3 regions of the Paenibacillus sp. sgz302190 genome follow, and region 1 is predicted to be linked to each of the others. Evidence: riboswitches for the same ligand, from Rfam matches in the RefSeq annotation. Region 1 holds a riboswitch; each other region holds the start of a gene.
The links. Region 1 has a riboswitch for cyclic di-GMP ahead of AC6RNO_RS12810 (RHS repeat-associated core domain-containing protein). Riboswitches for the same ligand answer to the same signal wherever they lie in the genome.

Region 2: another riboswitch for cyclic di-GMP. It lies ahead of AC6RNO_RS32515 (EAL domain-containing protein); the one in region 1 lies ahead of AC6RNO_RS12810 (RHS repeat-associated core domain-containing protein).
Region 3: another riboswitch for cyclic di-GMP. It lies ahead of AC6RNO_RS32560 (S-layer homology domain-containing protein); the one in region 1 lies ahead of AC6RNO_RS12810 (RHS repeat-associated core domain-containing protein).

The regions. Positions count from the first base shown of each region.
Region 1 covers NZ_JBZYAO010000009.1:84,408-92,640, forward strand. Annotated here, with positions in the region: gene AC6RNO_RS12810 (RHS repeat-associated core domain-containing protein) at 1-5,609, opposite strand, end outside; cyclic di-GMP riboswitch class I at 5,964-6,074, opposite strand; gene AC6RNO_RS12815 (DUF1961 family protein) at 6,351-7,046, opposite strand; gene AC6RNO_RS12820 (sulfatase-like hydrolase/transferase) at 7,087-8,233, opposite strand, start outside.
Region 2 covers NZ_JBZYAO010000047.1:46,061-54,293, forward strand. Annotated here, with positions in the region: gene AC6RNO_RS32500 (ABC transporter permease) at 1-974, opposite strand, end outside; gene AC6RNO_RS32505 (ABC transporter ATP-binding protein) at 967-2,508, opposite strand; gene AC6RNO_RS32510 (BMP family lipoprotein) at 2,692-3,759, opposite strand; gene AC6RNO_RS32515 (EAL domain-containing protein) at 4,038-5,702, opposite strand; cyclic di-GMP riboswitch class I at 5,801-5,887, opposite strand; gene ilvA (threonine ammonia-lyase IlvA) at 5,981-7,237, opposite strand; gene AC6RNO_RS32525 (YcdB/YcdC domain-containing protein) at 7,420-8,233, opposite strand, start outside.
Region 3 covers NZ_JBZYAO010000048.1:2,671-10,903, reverse strand. Annotated here, with positions in the region: gene AC6RNO_RS32600 (hypothetical protein) at 1-142, shown strand, start outside; partial or broken gene AC6RNO_RS32595 (transposase) at 759-1,043, shown strand; gene AC6RNO_RS32590 (hypothetical protein) at 1,200-1,499, shown strand; gene AC6RNO_RS32585 (hypothetical protein) at 1,644-1,928, shown strand; gene AC6RNO_RS32580 (cupin domain-containing protein) at 2,168-2,620, shown strand; gene AC6RNO_RS32575 (AbrB family transcriptional regulator) at 2,667-3,776, opposite strand; gene AC6RNO_RS32570 (ATP-binding protein) at 3,964-5,223, opposite strand; gene AC6RNO_RS32565 (hypothetical protein) at 5,258-5,437, opposite strand; cyclic di-GMP riboswitch class I at 5,745-5,855, shown strand; gene AC6RNO_RS32560 (S-layer homology domain-containing protein) at 5,912-7,198, shown strand; gene AC6RNO_RS32555 (DUF5704 domain-containing protein) at 8,105-8,233, shown strand, end outside.

The DNA.
Region 1 (8,233 bases):
ATGTGTGGGAGGTCATTATGGGGGGCATTTTGGGTGTGCTTTTCGTTTGGATGTCTTTCATAACCCTTATCATATTTTTTAGTAGAATATTGTTTATATCTATTCATGTTACCTCTGCCTTCTTGCAATAATACTTTTGCTTCAGACGCAGATTCAACCCTAAAGTTTGAAGATCCACCCTCATTTAATTTTTTAACTGCATTGCCCCACTCTTTACTTCCTCTAGTTATAGCGGGCATTTCAGTTGCCTTAACATCTTTACCCATCCCCTCAATTTTTCTGGCAATAGACTGCTGAGCCCGATAGGCAAGACGGGCATCTGCAACAGCTTCGCCACCCAAGGGAATAGCTGCCAATAAAGATAAACCGGCATTAACTGTATCCCCCTCATAACTATAAAGAAGGAAATTTGCGCCTTCCGAGAATATATCTACTCCCGGTATATTCCCAGCTATATCAAGGGCTGTATGCACCCAACTGCTCCAATCATCCCCATCCCTGCTCAATCCAAAAGGATCTACATAAGAAACAGGATTTCCATTCACATAAGCATAGCGGTTTAGCGTCTGCCCATTTTCAATACTACCAATCAGAACATCACGATTCAAGAACCGTTTAATTTCAGGATTGTAGTACCTAGCTCGCATATAATACAACCCATTACTGTCAGTCATCACACCGTCTCGTCCATTATACATAAAAGGAGTCATGGATGTCCCAATGTGATAAGTCAAATTCCCATAAAAATCATATCCAATACGATCTGTAATGTGCCCACTCTCGTCAGTAAGAACGGTCGTACTCCCTCTTCGATCATAATGGTGTATCGATAGATTCCCTTCCACATCTTCCTTACTTATTAAGCCAAGACCATAGACATAATACGCTTTAGGTACACCTGCCGCATCCGTTTCCATCAACACTTGGCTTAAGGAAGTATTAGGATTAATGACAAAACGAGTAGTTACCCCATTTTCAATCTTGGATACACGGTGGTTTTCCGCATCATACCCATAGTTTGCGTTCCCCGCACGGATAAGTCGATTCTGCGAATCATATTGGAATGTCAGCATTTGACCGTTTAAAGGCCCGTTGGTCATGTTTCCATCTGCATCATAATTTACAGGATTCCCGTTAAACTGAGCTAATCTATTATCAGCGGTATAAGACATATTTACATTTTGAATAACGGTCTGCGCGCTTCCAGGCTGGTATACATTCTGGAAAACAGTTAAATTCCCGGCCGGATCGTATGAATAGGATTGGCCATATACTGCATCAGCAATACCTACATTAGTTAACCTACCCAATACATCGTATGCATAGTTATAAACCTCATTCGTGACGCTGTTTCTTTCTGATAAAACTAAATGGTTGTTATCATAGGTATAGCTGTAATGATTGATAGCACTACCAAATCGATCAGTGTCATTCGTCTCAATCAGTTGTCCTGCTTTATCGTATAAGTTCATTTCTGTAGAACCATCGGGACGAATTGTCTTACTTAGTCGGCCATTTACATCGTAAACGTATTGGGTATGACGGCTTCTCCAGTCTGTTACCTGGACAAGTCGATTTGTCGAATCGTACTCATAGGTGACCACTTTACCATCAGGATAAGTTAACGTTTTTAAATTTCCATTAGCATCATAACTATATTGAATTGTATTGCCAAATACATCTTTGTAGCTTGTCAAATGATTCAATGAGTCATACTGTCTGCTAATAGTTCCATTACCATCTGTAGTAATTAGTGGGTTACCATTTGCATCATATGTTTGTGTAACAGTACCTTCCGGATTTGTAAAACTGATCTGTCTTCCAGCAGCATCATATTGATATGTGGTTTCTTGGCCGCGACCATTAACTATACTTACAAGTTGTCCTTGAGTGTCATATTTATACTTTATCGTCGAGCCAGATGATGTCGTGATTGAAACTATTCTTCCTGCAGAATCATAAGTAAAACTGGTATTATTATTGTTTGCATCTCCAATAGTTGTACGGTTTCCATCGGTATCATAACTTTGCTGGTTATTCCCACCAAGTGTATCGCGAGTTGAAATTAGTCGATTAACAACATCATATTTCATCGTTGTCGAACGACCAAATGCATCAATAACTTGAGTCACTCTATTCAAACTATCATATTTTTGGGTTGTAACGTTGCCCAATGCATCAGTAATAGAAATCGGATTATTTACTGCATCAAAAGAATAAGTTTCAATTGTATCCCCATTTCCATCCGTTTTTCCGATTACATTACCCACTGTATCATATTGCGTACCAAAAGAATTTCCCTTCGGATCAGTTACACTGGTTAAACGTCCTTTAGAATCTCGGTGGAAATAAGTTGTATTACCATTGGCATCTATCACTGAAGCTAGTCGATCTTCTCCGTCATATTTATAGGTAATACTTTGATTTAACGCATTAGTCTCTGACAGGAGATTACCGTTTGCATCGTAGTTGTATTTGGTTAAACTCCCTTTGGGATCAGTTTTAGTAACTTTATCACCGTGACTATTGTAGGTATATTTAAAAGTATTACCTAAACTGTCTGTCTGAGTTAATATATGACCAGCCGCATCATATGTATACGAATCAGAAATGTCCCCTTTCTTTTTCTTAACAATTCTGCCGATGTTGTCATATTGATAATTGGTTACTACACCAGTAGGATCGGTTTTTTTTACAAGATTGCCTTGTGCATACTCATACAATGTCTTGGCTTTCAAAGGTGTTGTTACTGATTTCAACAAACCGTCGCTATTATACTCATTTGTGGTACTATTGCCCAACGAGTCCTTCACATTTAAAATGTTATTGTTACTATCGTAGGTGTATGTGGTTGTGTTCCCTTGAGCATTTTGTACAGAAAGTAAATTGTTTTTGGAGTCATACGTCATGATAGTTAGATTGCCATTTGCATCAACCGAATTTATCAAATTACCTTTGGAATCATACACATACCTCGAAAAATCCCCATTAAAATCTCTTTCGCCCGTACGATTCCCATTTTGATCATATGAGTATGTTTTGATATTTCCCATTTCATCTGTTAACTGTATTAGCTCATAAAAACCATTATGGGTTACTGCATGTTTCTGACCATTACGATCCGTTATCGTAGTAATTATATTTCCAGGCAAACTTGTTTCATCATAGTTGAATAGAGTAGCTGGATGATTCGCCAAAGCATCTTTTTGTGAGATTACTCTGCCTCTATCATCATAAGTATTTATGAAGGAAACAATCCCATCTGAATCCGTTACAGTCAATACTCGCCCATTACTATCATACGTATAATTTGTAGGATTTCCATTTGCATCTACGATGGACGTTAAGTTTTGATTAGCATCGTAGGTAATAGATATTTCACGATTCACTACATCTTTAATTCGATTCATTAACCCATTTGTATTATAAAAAAATTGAAGGGCTTGTCCTGAAACAGGTTCATTCACAGTAATTAATCGGCCTGCATTATCATAACTAAATTGATAAGTTTGTCCATGACCATTCAATAATTTTGTGACTTGACCGGTAGGGTTAAACAGATATGTGGTTTGATCCCTGAGGGTTAAAGTATAGCTTCCATCGCTATTTTGAACTAGATTATCATAATTGACGCTCAAGTCTGAGCTGGTGTATTGTCCGCTACTATTTCTCGCAAAAGTATTCTGACGGTTTGCATTCCAATGAACAATGATATTTCCGCTTGATTGCTTTTCCAAATATGTTTCAAAGTCATGGCTCCAACCTTTTCCTAATGGGCCAACATTAAGTAAAAGGGAATTGTAGTGAGTATTGAAGCTGAGTGGAAGTTCTCCATTTACCGTAAGCAACGATCTTGTAATCTCGTGCGCTCCAGTTGCCGTGTTTACTGGGTCAGCTTCAAATGTTTGTTCGTCCATTATTCTGGAATCTAAAGTTTGTATCTTGGAAATTGCATTACCTCCAGAGAGATTTATTTCTGGAACTCTAGAGAAATTGCCAGTACCCAAATTAAAACTTCCTACATAACAATTTGGGTGTTGTTGAACAGTGCTTCCCGATGGTGCCAAATACAAGTCTATACTGCTGGTATAATGTGACGGGTCAGTTGAACTGATTTGAAATACCAATTGTGTGCTGGAACTAGAGATAACAGTGATTCCCACATTATTATCCTTGTAGCCAATCTGTTTTCCACTCGGATTACGTGGATCATTACTCTCTACCAACATGAAATTTCTATATCCATACCCACCGTATCTCATGCTTACCCAATATTCTAAGGGAGGCAAATTATTTCCAGTAACTGTAAACGTGGGATTAAAATACATGTCACCATAATTTGCAGTTATTGAAGTCACTTTTATTGTGTTGGGAGCTAATGTACCCAAATTAAAACTTCCTACATAAAAGCTCGGATGTTTTTGAACAGTACTTCCCGACGGTGCTAAATACAAATCTATACTGCTGGTATAATGTGACGGATCAGTTGAACTGATTTGAAATACCAATTGTGTGCTGGAACTAGAGATTACAGTTATTCCTACGTTACTATCTTTGTAACCAATCTGTTTTCCACTCGGATCACGTGGATCATTACTCTCTACCAACATGAAATTTCTATACCCTTCACCACCGAATCTCATATATGTCATATACTCCAAGGGGGGCAAGTTAGTTCCGGTAATGGTAAACGTGGGGTTAAAATACATGTCACCATAGTTTGCAGTTATTGAGGTTACTTTTATTGTGTTGGGAGATAATGTGCTCAAATTAAAGCTTCCTACATAAAAGCTCGGATGTTTTTGAACAGTACTTCCCGATGGTGCTAAATACAAATCTATACTGCTGGTATAATGTGATGGGTCAGTTGAACTGATTTGAAATACTAATTGTGTGCTGGAACTAGAGATTACAGTTATTCCTACGTTACTATCTTTGTAACCAATCTGTTTTCCACTCGGATCACGTGGATCATTACTCTCTACCAACATGAAATTTCTATACCCTTCACCACCGAATCTCATATATGTCATATACTCCAAGGGGGGCAAGTTAGTTCCGGTAATGGTAAACGTGGGGTTAAAATACATGTCACCATAGTTTGCAGTTATTGAGGTTACTTTTATTGTATTGGGAGCTAATGTACTCAAATTAAAGCTTCCTACATAAAAACTTGGATGTTGTTGAACAGTACTTCCCGATGGTGCTAAATACAAATCTATATTACTGGTATAGTGTGATGGGGTTGTTGCACTGATTTGAAATACCATTTGTGTGCTGGAACTAGAGATAACGTTTATTCCTACATTATTATCCTTGTAACCAATCTGTATTCCACTCGGATTACGTGCATCATTACTCTCTACCAACATGAAATTTCTATATCCATATCCACCGTAACTCATGCTTGTCTTGTATTCCAAGGAAGGCAAATTAGTTCCGGTAACGGTAAATGTAGGGTTGAAATACATATCACCATAATTTGCAGTTATTGAAGTTACTTTTATTGTGTTGGAAGTATCCGCCGCATAAATGGTATTATCAACATCTTTGAACAATATGGAGAATAATATTGTTAATATTAGTAATAATGAAGTAATCTTTTTCAAAAATAACTCACCTCAAGTAATATAAAATAAGAATTCAATAAACGGTTAAGCTAATCAAGTGATATTATCACCAAAAAATTGCAAACAGTCAGCATTCAAAATAATAGCGCCTTACATTGTTGAATTTTAACCTAATACCTACGGATTAGCCCCCTTCCTCTCTTATCTTTATGCCGATTTTGAAGTCCGATTGGAACTGATCAGAACCGTAACTATATCGATTATCAACTTAAAAATTTCGTTTCAAAGCCTCCTTTCGGAAATAATTCTTGGTGATCTCTGGTAAAAGAAGGTCGGCATCTCGCATGTCATCTCGCTTTCTGAGCTGCTTTCAACAACAAAAAACCAACCGCTTGTGGTAACCCGGCGGCCGTTTCTCCAGAGATGTCTTGCGACATGCATCCCGGAAAAGTAGGTCCGTGGCTTTGCGTCCTTGTCTTTCGAGCAAGTTTGCCTTTTCATTTTCACTTGGTTCATAGGTAGACGAATCTATAAAAAATAGTACATTCGATCCATAACTCTATCCATAATAACCCATACTCTTGTTGACTATCAATATAAATTTCAATTTTTATCCAAAGTATGCGAAATTTCGCGAAAAATCGCCACTGAAACGATTTCTCCCCACCCCGTTCCTTTCCTCAAGGGTTGCTGAACTGAAGCGGGGCACAAGGTCGCTTGGCAACAAAAAGGCAGGCTCCCGATACGATCCGTCGGCAGCCTGCGACCCGTTCGAACGCGCTAATTGGAACCTTTTTCTCTCACCCGATGCACCTGCAGGTTGCGGTATTCGGCGATGAGCGGGGCCATTTGGCGAAACCCGATCCGCCCTTGGCCGAGGATAGGGCCGTAAGTCGTACCGTCATCCTTCCATTTAAGCACCAAAAGATCGTTGATGGCGAACAGCACCTCCCCGCCATGAACGAGCACGCGCATGCGATACGGCCCTCTCGCGTCGAGCACGGGCGGCAGCGGATCGGCCCCTTGCGCGGCCAGATGAAAACCGTAACTTTTTCTTAAGTTACAGGTATGAAAAGAGCGCTCCTCCTCCCATAATCTGCGGTAATAGGAGATGTGATAAGCATTGATGTCCCCGTGGTGGTACTGGTCATAGACGCCTACCCGCCGCTCGAGCCCGGGGTCGAACATATCTTTGCCGCTGCGGCCTGCCGCGCTGAAAAAAAGAATGCAAAGCCCCGGCTCCTTGACCGGCCAAAAATCCCAACTGATCGACAAGCCGTCCGGAAACGTCTCCGGGCACCAGAGCACAAAATTGGCTCTCTGCCCTTCACCGGCATCCAGGGCATTCTCCATCCGCATCCTGCCCTGGGGAAAAGATATATTCGCACTTCCTTCCAGGCGAAAATCCGCAATATCCGCCGGTGAAGCAAGCGGGTTCTCATACAGCGTCTCCACGATTTCATATTGTTCGAACAAAGCATCTACCTCCTGCACTCAAAATCGAAACCCCGGCCCCTCACGAATCCTTCGGGCCTAAAGACCTTATAACGTCGCTCCAATCGCCGCCCAACGCTTGCCAGAACCAGGACCTCCGCCCTTCCGGCAGCAGCGAGGGCGGGATTCTGGAATCCCACGGCATACGCGAGAACGGCCGCGGATTCAATGAAGGGGCCTGCGCTTGATAAGGGATCGCCTTCAACTCCCGGCCTGTTTCATCGAGCGCGATTTCAGGATTGCCGTAGCTGCGGATCCACTGGACCGCCGCTGCCCGATGCTCTCTTTTCACATGCTCAAAAAGCGGATCCTCCGCCAAATCGACAAGCTCGTGCGGATCATTCGCGAGATGATACAGCTCTTCGTAACCGCCGTTTTGGTAATACAAATATTTCCATTCCTTACTGCGGATATGAAGCATATAGTTGGGCGGCACGTAAAACTCGGAGCAGACGAAATCCCGGCGAACGGAAGCCGGTTCCGCCAGCAGCTTCAACAGATCCACTCCGGGGCGGCCGTCGTCTTCGCGGTGCCCGCTTGCCCGGTTCACGAAAGTAGGAAAAATGTCCAGCAGAGTCGTCAACTCGGCGCAGCGGGTGCCGGGTGCGATCACGCCGGGCCACCGGGCGATCATCGGGATGTGGAGGCTGCCCTCATACCCGAAGTTTTTGAACCATAATCGATGGTCGCCAAGCAGTTCCCCATGGTCCGAAGTAAACAGAACGAGCGTATTGTCAGCCAGCCCCTCTTCATCCAGCGTTCTCATGATTCTGCCGATCTGCTCGTCGATGAACGTAATATTCGCGTAATAATACGCCCTGTTTCTAAGCAGCGCCCGCTCCGAATACAGATCGGCTTCCATCGCTTGGCGGTGCGATTCGATGTACGGATTTTTGGAGGTACCGTCATTGTCCGACACCCAAGGTTTCGGCAAATTCTCCGGGTCGTACAGACCGGTCAAATGCTGCGGGCAATCGAAAGGAGCGTGAGGCTTGACGAACGATGTCCATAAAAAAAACGGCTTGTCCGCGGGTCTTTCGTTTTTCAGCCAATGTACCGTCCGATCCCCGCACCACTGCGTGATATGGAGCTCCTTGGGCAGCCCGTTCACAAGCGGCTTCAATTCGTTATAGCCGATTTCCGGCGGCTTCTCCCAGCCCCAGGCGCCG
Region 2 (8,233 bases), on a different contig from region 1:
ATAATTTCCGGCGGCACGTCCGCGCCAAAGCTCATCCCGGCCGAACCGTATGTCAGACCACCGAACAAAGCCGCTCCGAGAATAATTCCCCACGGATTGTTGGCCCCCAGAAGCGATACCGCAATGCCGTCAAAACCGTAGCCTGGAGACGCCGCAGCCACAACCTGATAGTGGAACACGCCGAGAATCTCAAATACTCCGGCGAGCCCGGCAAAGACGCCGCTGATGAACATCGCTTTCACGATGTTGCGGTTGACGTCCATGCCCGCGTATTGGGCCGCATGGATATTGTGGCCGACAGCCCGCAGTTCGAAGCCTTGCTTTGTTTTCCAGAGGATGACGTAGAACGCGACGGCGCCAAGCAGCGCTATCAAGGTCCCCCAGTGAATTCGAGCGTTATCCATCAGCTGCGACAGCCAGCCGATATTGACCATGGCCGACTCCTGAATCATATAAGAGCGCTGCTGCTTGGGCTCCAGCAAAAATGCATTCACGATATAATTTGACAAAAACAGCGCGATCCAGTTCAACATAATGGTCGTAATGACCTCATTCACACCGCGCTTCGCTTTGAGGTAACCGGCAATAGCTCCCCAAATGCCGCCGAGCAGCGCTCCTGCGAGAACAGCCAGCGGTGCATGAATGAACCATGGAAGCCCTTGGATTTTCACGCCGATTAAAGTAGCCCCGGTCATGCCCATGACGACCTGGCCTTCGGCTCCGATATTGAACAGGCCTGTCCTGAACGCAAAAGCAACGGATAAACCGGTCAAAATCAGCGGCGTAATCGATCGAACCGTTTCTCCAAGATCGTAAGGACTGCCGAAAATACGTTTGAACAGTGCGATATAGGCATCAATCGGGTTGTAACCCCCGGCGAGCATGACGAGCGCCCCGAATATAAGCCCGAGCACAATCGCGACGAGCGGCATGACCACAGTATCGCCGGTAAAAACCCTTATAGCTTTATTCATGGGCTGCTCCTTCCTTCGTGCTCCTGCTGCCCGCCATCAGCATCCCGATCTCCTGGTCGTTCGTTTCCTGCGGCAGCACTTCACCCACAATTTGTCCTTCATAAATAACAGCAATTCGATCCGATACGTTCATAATTTCATCCAATTCAAAAGAAATCAGCAGCACAGCCTTCCCTTTATCGCGCTGCTCAATCAGCTGCTTGTGCACGAACTCAATGGCTCCGACATCCAGACCGCGAGTAGGCTGCGCCGCTATAAGCAGGCTCGGGTCCTTGTGAATCTCCCTCGCAATGATCGCCTTCTGCTGGTTGCCGCCCGACAAGGAACGAGCGTTGTTATATATGCTTGGCGTACGCACGTCGAATTTTTGAATTAACTCCTCGGCATGCTTGTCTATGGCATCGTAGTTCAAAAAACCTCTGCGATTATATTCCGGATGAAAATATGTTTCGAGAACCATGTTCTCGCTCATTGTAAAATCCAACACCAACCCGTGCTTATGGCGGTCCTCCGGAATGTGCGACAATCCGGCTTCCGAGATCGCCCTTACGGAATGATTGGTGATTTCCTTGCCCTGGAGCACTACGCGCCCGCTGTCCACCGGCCTCAGCCCGGTCAGCGCCTCGATCAGCTCGCTCTGTCCGTTGCCGTCGACACCTGCGATGCCCAAAATTTCGCCGGCCCGGACTTCAAAATTGAGCCCTTTCAGCGAAGCAAGGCCTTGCTGGTTGCGCGCCGTCAAATTCTGCACCTGCAGAACAGGTTGTCCAGGCTTCGCTTCCTGTTTGCTTACTTTAAACGATACGTCGCGCCCGACCATCTTTTCCGCCAAAATTTGCGGATTGGCCTTCGCGCACTCCAGCGTGTCGATGACTTTACCCCTGCGGATAATCGTCACCATATCGGCAATTTCCATAATTTCTTTCAGCTTATGGGTAATTAGAATGATGGATTTGCCTTCCTTCACCAAATTGTCCATGATCTCCATAAGCTCGCTGATCTCCTGCGGAGTCAACACCGCCGTCGGTTCGTCGAAAATTAAAATGTCCGCACCGCGATACAGCGTTTTCAAAATCTCCACACGCTGCTGCATGCCGACGGAAATGTCTTCAATTTTTGCTTTCGGATCGACCTTCAACCCGTACTGCTCGGACAGTTTACGCACTTTTTCCTGAGCGGTGCGGTAATCTATATTCATCCCTTTTTTGGGCTCCATGCCCAAAATGATATTTTCCGTAACCGTAAAAGGCTGCACCAGCTTGAAGTGCTGATGCACCATGCCGATTCCGAGCTCAATCGCCCGGTTCGGGCTGTCGATATTGACTTCCTTGCCCTGAATTTTAATATGGCCTTCATCCGGCTGGTACAAACCGAAGAGAATGTTCATGAGCGTCGACTTGCCCGCTCCGTTCTCTCCGAGCAATGCATGAATTTCACCTTTATGCAGCTGCAAGCTGATCGAATCATTGGCAACGATTCCCGGGAACCGCTTCGTAATATTGTAAAGCTCGACAACAGGGGTTACTGTGCTCATCGGATCACCCTACTGATTATTTTTAGAGGAAGTGCAATAAGACGGTATCGCTTCATGAAGCGAAGTAGGAGATAGGGAGAAAAACCTTGAGAACTAAAGAACAAGGCTAGTTATGCAACCAGCCTTGTTTTAACAATAGCATGCGACACGTTCCTCGAGCTGACGCTGCGCGCGAACAGGTGCTTATTGTTCAGGGACTTTGATTTCGCCGCTAATAATTTTCGCTTTGTATTCATCGACTTTTGCCAAAATTTCAGGCTTAACGTTTTTCTTGGAAGTTTCAGGCAAGCCTACGCCGTTGTCTTTCAGACCGAGAACTATGGTTTTGCCGCCTTGGAACTTGTTGTCGATGACATCTTTGGACACGCGCTCAACCGCTTGATCAACGCGTTTCAACATGGAAGTGAGGGTGACGTCGTCGCCAAACTCCAGGGATTGGTCTTTGTCGACACCGATTACCCATACTTTTTTGCCGGCTTTGAAACGGTCCTTCGCTTCGTTGAATACGCCGTTGCCCGTCGAACCTGCTGCGTGGAAAATGATGTCCGCGCCATCGTTATAGATGGTTGCGGCTGCCGCTTTGCCAAGGTCAGGCTTGTCAAAAGCGCCTGTGTAGTTGATTTGGATTGTGGCTTTAGGGTTAACTGCCGCAACTCCCGCTTTGAAGCCCGCTTCAAAACGTTGGATAACCGGAATTTTCACACCGCCGACGAAGCCGATTTTGTTCGTTGTCGTTGTAAGACCTGCAACTACGCCTACCAGATAAGCGCCTTCTTGCTCGGAGAATGTAACCGACTCTACGTTCGGAGCTTCTACGACGTTGTCGATAATGGCCAGTTTTGCATCAGGGTTCTGGGTCGCTACCGTTTTCAGCGCATCGCCCATCAGGAAGCCGATTCCCCAAGTCAGGTTGTATTTATCTTTGACGAATTGGTTCAAGTTCGGGATGTAATCGGAGTCGCTTTTGCTCTCCAGATTTTTCACATTGGCGCCGGTGTCTTTTTTCAGCTTTTGCAAGCCTTCCCAAGCGCTTTGGTTAAACGACTTGTCGTTCACGCCGCCGATGTCGGTAACCATTCCGATCTTCATGTCTTTGGCCGCGCCGCCCGGAGTTGCCGCCGCCGTAGCTGCCGCACTAGGAGCCGGAGAAGCCGATGCGCCGCCTGTTTTATCCTCTTTCTTTGCGCATCCGGACAGCACTACCGCTGTCACTGTAACAGCCATTAATGCAGTTGAAAACACTTTTTTCATCGTATTACCCCCAACTAATAAATTTGACTACTTCTTTAGACTGCTTCACGAAAGGCCAACTTGTAGTGTCACCATGAAGGAATGAAAATATGTAACGCATTCATGTGTCAATTGTACCATCAATTCCAAGGGCGGAAAAGTAGTTTCCCCGTTATTGCGGCACAATTCGTCATGTCATACAAGGTAACATAATCATGTTTGTGACTGGCTACAAATAGGTGTAGAGCCCCAATTCCCGATTATACTACCTGTGGTTGATAAAATCCATATCATTTCCGTTAACTTATTTTGTCTTTCATTAATTGAATGAATTCCTCAGGATGCAGCGGGCTGCTGAAAAGCTTGCCTTGAGCTTCCGTGCATTGCATACTTTGCAAATGTTCGAGCTGCTCCTCGGTTTCCACTCCCTTGGCGATCAGATTAAGACGCAGACGCTGCGCCATCATGGCGATCGCTTCCGCCAGCAGCTGATTTTCGCCGTCTTCGGGAAGGTCGCGGACGATCGTGCTATCGAGCTTGACGCTGTCCATCGGCACCCGGTCGGCGCCGCTTCTGGTGAACAGGCCGGTGCACAAATCGTCCATGGCGATTCGAAATCCGAAAGCTTTCAATAACTTCAGCTTCTCGCCGGTCTCCTCCACGCCGGAAGAAGATATGTCTTCCGCCAAATCGAGCTCGATCATGCCGGGCTCAAGGCCCGTTTCCTTGATGGCGTCGGCCACCAGATCGATGAAGCCTCGGTCCCTGAACTGTGAAGCGGTTACAGCGACGGTCAGCCGTAAAGGAGGATATCCCGCGTCCAGCCAGCTTTTCGCCTGTTGGCACGCTGTTCGCAGCGTCCACTCGCCGATGGCGGTCATCAGGCCGGTTTCCTCGGCGACGCGCACCCACTCGCTGCCCGGGATTTCCCCCTGCCCCGGACAGTGCCAGCGGATTACCGCCTCCATTCCGATCAGACGTTTGCCGGAAAGCTCATATTGCGGCTGATAGTACAGCTCCAGTTCGCCATTGTCCAAGGCGGCGCGAAGCGCCCGCTCCATGCGCTCCGGGCCTGCCGGCTCGGCATTTATTTCTGCGTCATAGAAACGGAGGTAATTTTCCCCATGCTTCTTGGCCGCATACATCGCTTCGTCCGCATGCTTCATTAACTGCCGCGGCGTCTCCCCGTCATACGGGTACAGCGCAATCCCCATGCTTGCCGAAACCGCAAAAGGGCTTCCCTCAAGCACAAAAGGCTCCTCAAGCGCCGCCTGAATACGGGACGCTGCGAGGCGGACATCCTCCTGCTTCATAATATGAGGCAGCAAAATCGTAAACTCGTCCCCGCCCTGACGGTATACGGTATCTTCTTCCCCAAGGCTGCTTGTCAGCCTTTGGCCGGCCTGCCGGATGAGCATGTCGCCATAAGCGTGCCCGAGCGTGTCGTTCACATGCTTGAAACGGTCCAGATCCAAAAAAACAACGGCAACCAGTGTATTGTGGCGCTTGGCATGCAGCAGTGACCGCTCCAGACGGTCTTCGAACAGCCTGCGGTTCGGCAAACCCGTCAAGGAATCGTGATGCGCGATGTATTCCATTTCCATGCTCCTGCTCTTATAATGCTCCCGCGACGCAGCCAACTGCCGGATCCCGTAGACGAAAAACATGCACAGGACCGTATGAGTCAACAAACTTGCGAACAATTCGGACGCAAGAAACACGAATGAAAGCAGCAGCCATGCGCACGCCGCTGCCGCCAATAAAACAATAGAAGCCTTTCGCTTGACGAGAAAAGCGGAGCAAGCAAAGCCCGCAAACAATATCCCGGCCAGCCAGCCCATTGCATGGAACGATGCCGAGACAAGCAGATTCGCCGTCAGCAGACTGACGCCAAGCAGGCACAAATATTCCCACGCAAAGTTAATTGCATGCCGCTCCCGTTTGGATGATGTACCGCCGTTCACGCTTATAACCTCCTCCCCCCAAACCTGTATAAAGAAGAAAAGGCTATTCCATCACATGGAATAGCCGCAGGTAGTACCTGTTAGGTATAATTCAACCCTTCGGCAGCCCAGCTGTCCTAGTTGAATGCAACCTTAGACCTGCGGCTTTGCGTCCTTGCCTTTCGGCAAGTTTGCCTTTTTTCGAAAAATATTCGAGTTTTCTGGGACTTATTTACTATACCATATTTAACCAAAATTAGCTAATAGAATCTTCCGGTTCTGCTGTAAATCGGAAATTTTCAAATGAGCAGATTGAACAGCTTCGGATCCTTGTTAATCTCGATGTAGCCGTAATCTTTGCGCGAGAGACGCTCGATAAGCCCGTGGTAGTCGTCCTTGTTTTTCAACTCGATGCCGACCAGCGCCGGCGCGTCGTCTCTATTGTTTTTCTTCGTATATTCAAATCTGGTAATATCGTCGGAAGGCCCGAGAACTTCCTCCAAAAACTCGCGCAAAGCACCGGCGCGCTGCGGGAAGTTCAAAATAAAGTAGTGCTTAAGCCCCTCGTAGATCAACGAGCGCTCCTTGATTTCCTGCATCCGGTCAATGTCGTTGTTGCCGCCGCTGATGACGCAGACTACGTTTTTGCCGCGGATTTGTTCCTTGTATGCGTCAAGCGCCGCAACCGGAAGCGCCCCGGCAGGCTCGATCACGATCGCATTGCTGTTGTAAAGCTCCAGAATCGTCGTACACTCCTTGCCGGCTGGCACGATAACGATATCCTCGACATTCTCCTTGCAAATCTCGTAATTCAATTGCCCTACCTGCTTCACGGCCGCCCCGTCGACGAATTTGTCGATCGTTGCCAACGTGATGACTTGTCCCAGCTTAAGCGCCTCAGACATGCTTGCGGCGCCCTCCGGCTCTACGCCGATAATGCGCGTCTGCGGAGCTACGCTTTGCACATAAGTGGAAATTCCCGAGACAAGTCCGCCGCCGCCGATCGTGGCAAAAATAAAATCCGGCGTCTCAGGCATCTGGTTCATAATCTCAAGACCGACCGTGCCTTGTCCGGCAATCGTGCGCGCGTCGTCGAACGGATGAATAAACGCCTTGTTCTCCCGGGCGCAGTACTCCCTGGCCTGAGCGGAGGAATCGTCAAAGGTATCTCCTGTAAGGATGACCTCGACAAAAGCTCCGCCGAACAGCTTGACCTGCGAAATCTTTTGCCGGGGCGTCGTCGTCGGCATGAAGATTTTTCCTTCGATGCCCAAGTGCTTGCAGGAAAAAGCGACTCCCTGCGCGTGATTGCCGGCGCTGGCGCAGACGACTCCCGCCGCCCGCTCCTCGGGAGACAAGCTTTGAATGACATTATAAGCTCCGCGAATTTTGAACGATCTCACGATCTGCAAATCTTCGCGTTTCAAGTATACGTTGCACTCATACAAGTTTGATAAAAGCTCGTTGCGCTGCAGGGGCGAGGGCTCGATCACTTTGCTGAGCACATGATTCGCCTTGATGATGTCTTCCAGACCTACTCTTCCATTTACAGCCATGCTCTTCTGCTCCTTTTGCCGTGTTCGCACAAGATTAAGTTTTAAAGCCTATTGTAACATATCTTGCAGGGCTGGGAAGCACACGGGGAATAATTTTACACGGCGGGTTTCGGAAAGCGGGAACCGTTTCCCGTAAAAAAAACAAGCACACCGGCGATGCGGCATGCTTGTTCCATAAGGATTTAGTATACGTAACGGGGTCGCTGGTCCTGAAGATCGGCGCGCTTTTGCAGGTAGCGGGAGAACGCTACGGCAGCCTGTGCTTTTGTCACTTCCTGCCCGGGCTCAAAGCTGCCGTTATTCAGCGACATGATATCCAGACCGACGACAATCGCAGCTTCTCCGATATTTTTCAGCTTGGCCGCATCCGCAAAGTTTTTGTTGAAAACATTCTCGTATTTCGTCAAGCTTTTGTAACCAAGCGCCTTAACGATGAGCTGGGCCATGTCTTCGCGGGTGATTTTGGCTTCCGGATTAAAATCCTCGCCAGGAACCAGCAATCCGCGGTCGACCGCATTTTCGACATAGGCGAAATATTTGGACGTGCTTTGCACATCCGCGAAGGAAGCTGCGCGTGCCGCAGGGTAATAAATGCCGCTGTTGCCTCCGTTCATCGCAATGACCAGCATTTTGATCAATTCCCCGCGAGTGATGGCTTGATCCGGGTTCACCTTGCCGTCTTTGACGTCAAGCGCTTGATAGTCCAGCATCAATTGCAGCTCGTTCTTCGCCCAATGATTCTCGATATCGTCCACTTTCACGCGTTCCAGCGAAATGACTTCGCCGTTGGAGGCATTGACCCACTGCCCCGTCTGGGCGTTCAGGAAGAACTGTTCGCGCGTGAATTTCGGAATCAGGGAGTAGACCAGTTTAGCCTCGAGCTTTTTATTGTCTCCGCCCACAGGAGCGCTCGGAACGCTTTCTCCCGCTGCGATCATCAATCTGTATTTCTCGATGGGAATGCCCCCTGGAGCCCCGCTGTTCGCTACCACATAG
Region 3 (8,233 bases), on a different contig from region 1:
CTTCTTTGCTTTGGCAGCATTAAGTTGGCTAGATACGGAACACTCAGTTAAAAAATTTGAGGAAATTGTATTTAATATCGAATCGGAGAAGCGTAGCGTCTTGGCAAAACTTATCGAGGAAAAACCTTATTTATATCTATGAACAAAATTAACCTTGATCGGCTTCTTGCCTCTCAAGGTTTTTACTTTGGGGGTGGGGCTACCCAGTGCCGAATGAACCCATCATTCAACCAATAACACATATAACCTATGTAATACCCGTATAAAGATTTCGTCAATTCGGTTGTACGTACGTCAATGCTTGAATTTATAACCTAAATAACGCTATTCCGTTACATTGAACAGGTCGATTATGGTCAGTTACCACCATGATTGACCTGTTTTTTGTTGTCTTTGTTTTCTCGCGGCTTCGCTGAAAGAATCGAAATCTGTAAAATTCCCTGCAATCGCCCCACCGCTCGCCGCGAGATATAGACGATGGGCGTCTGTGCCGCAACTGTTCGGCGGGATACCCCGACTTTTTATACTGTGGGCGGCAAATGACAGACATTTTGTCCGCAACCAAACTGACTATTGTAACGATGATTACCTTGGCAAGAGCAATCTGGTGACGACCAGTTAACATAAAAGGAAAGGATACGTTTCAGGCTAGTACAGCATCAGATTTAAAATAGTTAAGATATGGAAACTATGATATAGTCGAAGAAAAGAAGAGGAATCGACTATGAAAAAACGAGAGTATACCGTCCAATTAACTCCTGTATCAGGCGTTTGAGCCGGAAACGGCACGTCGTTTAGCGAAACGACTGGAGATTCACTACACCCCCAAGCATGGAAGTTGGCTCAACATTGCGGAGACTGAACTCAGCGTCATGACCCGCCAGTGTCTAGGCCGTCGTTTTCCTTCTATCGACAAATTATCCGGGGAGCTGTCTGCCTGGGAGCAAGGTCGCAACGCGAGTCAAAAGGGAGTCGATTGGCAATTTACTACCTCTGACGCCCGGATCAAATTAAAACGTCACTATCCACAATTTAAAGACTGATGCTGTACTAGTATTCGAGCAGCGAGGTTTGCACCTGATTTAACAAATTCAGAAAGAATGATGCTTCTGAGAGATGCAATTAACAGATTACGAAATGCTAATATTAAATTAAAGGATGTCAAAGAGTTGTTGTATACAGACCAAAGGTAGAAAGGAATGGTTACCTTGGAGTTATTTAAAATTAGCGGAACTTTTGAAATAAAGAATAAAGGTATTATTATAGGTGGGGCTAATCCAGAATTAGATAAACTGAATCATGGGGAAATTAGGGAGTTGATTGGGGAATCTATTTTAGTTATTGATTTGGAAGGGAACAAACATATTTACAATGTGGTTTCATCGCAAATATCCACTTCAATAATTGATAAAAAAAATATTGGGATTTGTGTAGGATTCCCAGAAAACGTAGACTTTTTAAAATATGGCTCGATAGTATATAGCAATGGTAGAGACTAAGAATTTTACCACTTGATAAATTTTCATAGGCCTATTCCAACTCGAACAAAAGGAGGAATGAGCCTTTTTTGTATGTGCGGTAGGAAAATTATCTAACACTTTTCATAGATCAGCGATAGAAGGGAGAAGAATTTTTTGGAGATCATGAAGCTAGATGATGTAATTGATATACCAGGTCGCGGAATGGTGCTAATTGGAAGTAATGTTGATTCAGATAATACCCAACACAATGCTCAATTAAAGAAATTAGTTGGTTCGAAAATAACTGTTAGTAACGTAGATGGAACTGATTCCGAATTTGAGGTAGTAGATGTCAGCGTATCTTTTTCTATTTCAAATAGCCCTCTCATAGGAATAAATATTAAGGATAGAGTGAACGTTGAGAAAATAAAAAAGGGCTCTGTAGTCAAAAAAATAATTAATGATTAAAAGTATTCAAAAATCTGACAAAGAGAGAGAACGTCCGGCACACCACAATGCGAGGTTCCGCCCGTATTGTGGTCTTTTTTTTACCACCTGCCCTGTGGCAGCTGCTTTTTGCCTCTCAGACGCTCCCGGGCCAAGGGCTTGATTTTTCGACAAATATGCGACATATTTATCACTAGATTACTGTTTCATAGAGATAAAAATAGAGAATAAGAACTACCGAGAGAGAGGGAAACCATATGATTACCAAGCAGTTATCTCCGCTCGTCCAGGCATTAGACCTTAAGCCCCATCCGGAAGGAGGATGGTATAAGGAGCTTTGGAAAGCTGCTTTTGAAATTCCGCAGCCTGTTCTGGGCGAGTCTTATTCCGGGCCGCGCTTTGCCGCGAGTTCGATTTATTTTGTGCTTCATCCGGAGGAGTTTTCGGAATGGCATACGGTTTTGTCGGATGAGCTGTGGCTGTGGCATTCGGGCAGTCCGCTGCTGCTTTCTTTGGGCGGAGACGCCGATCAGCCGCAAGCGCAGCAGGAAATCATTCTCGGCCCCGACGTGTTGAACGGGCAGCGGCCGCAAGCGCTCGTGCCGGCCAAAGTATGGCAAACGGCAAAGCCTTTGGGCAGCGAGCCTGTATTCGTATCCTGCGTGGTCGCTCCGGGGTTTCACTATGACGATTTTAAGCTGATTCAAAAATAGGATTGAAAAAAAACGGAGCCCGCTCACAGCGGCAGGCTCCGTTTTGTTATTTTTGCAGTTCCGCGCGGTTCGTTTTCCTTTGGGCGGCGAAGCGGAACGCCGCTTTAAGCACGGACGAAACGACGAAGTAAATGAACAAAATCCGGAAGGTTTGATAGCCGGATACGACCGACAGCTCGGCGCCGATCTCATGGGCCATGATGCCCATCTGGTCCATGCCGCCGGGCGCCATGCTGAGAAAGCCGGTTGCTCTGGATACCGAGTGCAGCCGGGTCAGAAGCATGCTCAGGCCAAGCGAGCCGAGCACCAGAATGGCTCCGCTGGCGATCGCCAGCGAGATCGTCCGGACTTTTCGCTCCAGTTGGTTCGGCTTCAGCAGCAATCCCACATAGCTCCCGATCATAAACTGGGAGATGTTAAGCAGGGCGGAAGGCAGCTCGGGACCGTAAACTCCCGCAAGGTGAACGACTGCGGTGCCGACCATCGGCCCCAGCATATACGCGGTGGGCAGTTTGATTTTACTGCCTACCCATGCGCAGATCAGGCATACCGCCACATATATCCAGATGTTGGGGAATAGTGCGGCCCAAGCAGCTTCCGAAGTAGCAGCAGCGCCCGAGGCGCCTGTATGGTTGCCTCCCAGCACCGGACTGAAAAGCAGCAGCGGAACGAAAAAAACGATCATCATCAACCGCGTCACTTGAAAAAAAGTGACGATGGTCAAATCGATCTGCTTGAACTCCTCTGCGAGCGTAATCATCTGCGTGAGCCCGCCGGGGATACTCGCGGTCATCATCGTCGGGAAGTCGATCCCCGACAGTTTGGATATAAAAAAGGCGATGATCGCGCATAGCGCAATCAATGCGACGGTCATCATCAGCATGGAAGGCAGTTGATGCACGATTTCGATGAGCGCCGCTTTCGTCAGCGACAATCCGATGGAATAGCCGACGATCACAATCCCTGCGTCGCGCACGTAAGAAGGCCAGTAGAGCGGCAGCTTGGCCCATTTGGAAGCCAGCAGCACGGCTATCATCGGCCCCAGCAGCCACGGAATCGGCATGCGAATAATCGTGAACAAGCATCCCCCGGCTGCGGAGACGAGGCAGGTCAAGAGAAAGCGGGCCGCCTTAGAATCCGGAAGTTTAACGGCCATGATGCATTCGACTGAAATCTAGGTGAAACGGGTCCATCATAGAAATTCGCTCCCTGTCATTCGTTATAAATACCCGGTCAAAACAAAATTATAATTATCATAGCAACTATCTGTTCAAAAGTAAAATACGAACAGACGCCTCCCGAACAACCGTGTATACGGGATGGAGGCGTCTTTTTGCTACCCTTCAAATAGCCAGGTCCAGCGAAATCGTACAGGTGGTGCCTTTTCCTTTTTCGCTTTTGACTTCTATCGTACCTTGCATTTTCCGAATAATGCTAAAAGAAACCATGGTCCCTAGCCCGGTTCCTTTTTCTTTCGTCGAATAATAAGGGGTTCCCAGGCGGTCGACCTGCTCTTTTGTCATCCCCGTTCCGGTATCGATAATGGAGATGACGGCATGCCGCTTCATTTTTTGCAAATGAATCGTTAATTGCCCGCCGCTCGGCATCGCTTCAATGCTGTTTTTTCCGATATTCAAGAAAGCTTGGCGCAGTTTGGTTTTATCCCCGTGAACGAGCAGCTGTCCATCCGGCGATTGCGTCAGTATGCGTACGTTTTGAAAATTGGCAAAAGAGGCAAGAACGTTCGTGATGTAGTCGATCTCGCTTTTCAAATCGATAAGTTCGACGTTGTCCGACTCCGGTTTGGCAAAAGTCAAATAATCTGAAATAATTTGCTGGGCCCGATCCAGCTCATCCAGACAAATTTTTTGATAATACTGCCTGCTTTCGTTGCTGATTTTTTCGCTCCCCATCAATTGAATGAAGCCCCTGACCGAAGTAAGCGGATTCCTGACTTCATGGGCGACGGAAGCGGCCATTTCGCTGGCGACTTTGAATTTCTCATTATTCGTAATTTCATCGCGCTGGCGCACATTTTTTTTGAAAATTTCCAGCATGTAGACGTAAAGCCCTGCAACGAAACATTGCAGCAAAATGGTTCTATAACCGCCCGGAGCCACGTAATCCGCCCACGCCTGATTATTTTGTATCAAATACAAATAAACGGTTTGAGCCAGCATTCTAATGATGAAGTAGACAACGACTGAGGAAATGATTTTCTTCAACAACGAGAACGTTTGGAAATTTTTGATATACAATAACATCACGCAAAACGCGGGGATGAGTGCAAGAATGTACTCGATTTGATGAGGGCTCCCCATGAAGAACCGGCAAACAATCAAGGTGACAAATAGCAGCAGGGAGACGTAAGCGCCTCCATATAAAGAGCCTATGATAAGCGGAATACCGCGGAAATCGAAGGTGAGTTTTTGGATCATAGCAGGAAAAAACATTGTTGCAACCAGTGCGGAGCCAAAAATAATATAAACGGCAACCCGGTTATACAAATGCGTACGTTCGGCTTTGAAGACATGGACATATAACGCTATCGGGAGGAAAACGAGGAATACATTCAATAATAGGTCTTTGTAGTAGTTAAGCATACATCCTCCTGGTCTCGATCCCCATTATAATAAGTCAGTTGCCATATTGAGGGAGTTTGGATACATCAATCGAGACCTGCTTGGATTCTTCCATAAGCACTAGCTTCATCTTCTCCCAAGATGCATGAATGACAGGAGCAGGAGGCGTAGGCACATCTGCGAAATGCGCCCTAATAGTGTCAATCAGCAGTCGCTCAAATTGCTTTTCATCCATCCCACACACACCCTGAAATTCCGTTTTATTCTACTATTATATGGAAAAATTGTGCTTGTTTTCATCGTAAATATTTTGCGTGTTTGTGCAAATGGTGTTGCGTGATTGTGCAAATCGGATGAAATAAGATTGATCAAAACAAGCGGGTTTAAATTGCATTTTTTAATGATATATGTGTTGTTTTGCAATCAATATTGTGAGGGATGTGTGTTTTTTGTGGAAATCTGTTAGATTATGGGTTAATATGGAACTTGTATTGAATCCAATGTACTATATTTGTAGTTTCAAATACCTAAATGACCAAATGAAAATGAAAAGGCAAACCTGTTCGAAAGACAGGGACGCAAAGCCACGGGCCTACTTCTGCGGGGATATGTCGTAAGGCATCCCTCAAGGAAACGGCAGCCGGGTCACCGAAACCAGTTGGTTTTTTTGTTTTGAAAAAAGTAACTTTTTTACTGTGGAGGTATAAAAATGAAAGTTCAATTAGTTACAACAATAGCGGTTATCGTGCTGCTCGGAAGTTCAATTCACGATGTCAAAGCCGATACAACCGCCGCCGCACCGGCAACAAAGTCAACGAATATTGCCGGCACGGTTTCTGCGGGCAGCTTCAGCGATACGAAAGGGCACTGGGCGGAGGCGACCATCGCCGGTGCGGTTCAAAAAGGGTACGTGGACGGCTATCAGGATCATACCTTCAAACCGGACGAACAAGTAACGCGGGCAGAATTTATCAAAATGGCGGATTCCGCGCTTCATATTTCAGTTTCGGGTGCCACCGTCGGCAGTGATTGGTATTTGCCTTACGTTAACGCGGCGGTCAGCGCGGGGATTCATGAGTGGAGCGACTTTACGATCGGGGACTGGAATACGCCGATGACCCGCCAAGAAATGGCGCGCATAGCGGTTCGGGCGGCAACCGGCGACAAGAACACGGAGGACAAGAAGTGGATGTATCTTGGGACCAAAGCCGGTCTGATCACAGGCATGGATGACACCGGCACGCTAGGGGAGGATCAAACGACAACCCGCGCCCAAGCGGCGGCAACCATTGAGCGCATCCTTTCCATTAAGGGCGGCCAGACGCTTTCTGTTGACAAACATGCCGTATCGAGGGCTGAGATTGTATGGCATAAAACCAACGTTATTACGATGCTTCCCCGTTATTTTGCAAAGACGTTGAAAGACGAGAAATTTCATGATGAATTACTTACAACGACAACTGCCGATGGAAATATGTCATGCAGCGTTAATAGATACGTTGTAGTCGATTTGGACGATCCGAATGATCCGAACCGAAATCTTGTTCCAAGTGATGTAAGCGAGTTTCAATGGAAGGACTTTAAAACGGGGGAATGGGTGCAATTGAAAGGTAATAATTACATCATTGTTACTGAAGCTACGATGAAGATTAATAGCTTTCCAGCTAATATAACAAGTGTAACTGGATGCAGCGCAGGTATTCCGGATCGCGCTTATGATGCAACTGGGGACTTAAATTCAAAAGGGGCATTGAGTAGAATTGCAGGTATCAATATTCCCTTTAAAAAAGCAGGTCATGAGGCTACATTTATTACTTACGATAGCACTTATAGAGGAAATACAGGCGATATGATTAACGAAACACGATATTTCTTTGAGGCCGTACCTAGAGGGAATCTAACTCCTACAGCGGCAGGCGGGCAAACCAGAGTTGTCTTTAATAGTATCAATGCTAATTCTCCAACATTAATCTACACTGGCATTTTATCTGATTAAACTAACTGTAGGGTGAGGTTATTGAAAAAACTATGTTTACACTTTGTTGCAATTTTGACTATTGCATTTTTAGTGGTTCCGATATTACCACAGATAGCTACAGCAGCTCCAATAAAACTAGGTGACATTGATTACTCTACTAGTGTTGTGCAAGCTTATACACCGCCAGGGAAACCAGCGGGAGAACTTGTTACATATGATCACTTCAATTATTCAGACGTGACCATTATTCCATCACCAGGAAAAACCGTGCAAAGCGCTTGGTTGCAGGATAAAAACGGGAATGTTTATGAATATCTAACAAAGTCGAGTGGGAACAATTGGCACATACCAACGATTACAGGGATTGAGAAGTCGTTCACCACTTCGGCTATTCCATGGAGTGCTTACTTTGGATGGTTCCGCGATCCGGGTTGGCCTGATCCGCAAAATCCAGGACAAACATTAGGGTATGTCTGGATGTATGATGATAACAATTCACGTACCTATTATTCAACTTACCCATTAATTACTGATCGTCCTGTTCCAGAAATGTATCCAACGGATAGTGCTTACCATTATATACCGGGGGTACATCCAGGTGTCCGCTCTAAAGATATTAATAGTGCAACTGCGACTATACATCATTCTGCAAACATTTCAGTCTCCTCGCTGGTTATGGATGAAGATCAGTCAGTAATAATCGATTCTGACAAGGCAGTAAATGTTAGGGTGGGACCATCGGACATTGTTTATGACCCTTCTGTAATGATAGACCCAACATGGCAAAACCATGCGATACCTGAATCTAGTATTATTGATAAGGGGCCAGATTTTATTGATCTTAGTTCTGGTACGTTCAACTTCCATATTAAGGCTTCTTTTGATAATAACAAGTACCAAGAGGATTCAAATGGGCCTGATGGCTTGGTTATTAAATGGTACGATGGTTGGAAAATCACTTTTCATGGTTCTTTGTGGTACGTGCCAGATCTTTCTATTTATTACGATGAAGATGGGGCACCGCCGACAACACCGCCCAACAGCTGTTCCTTC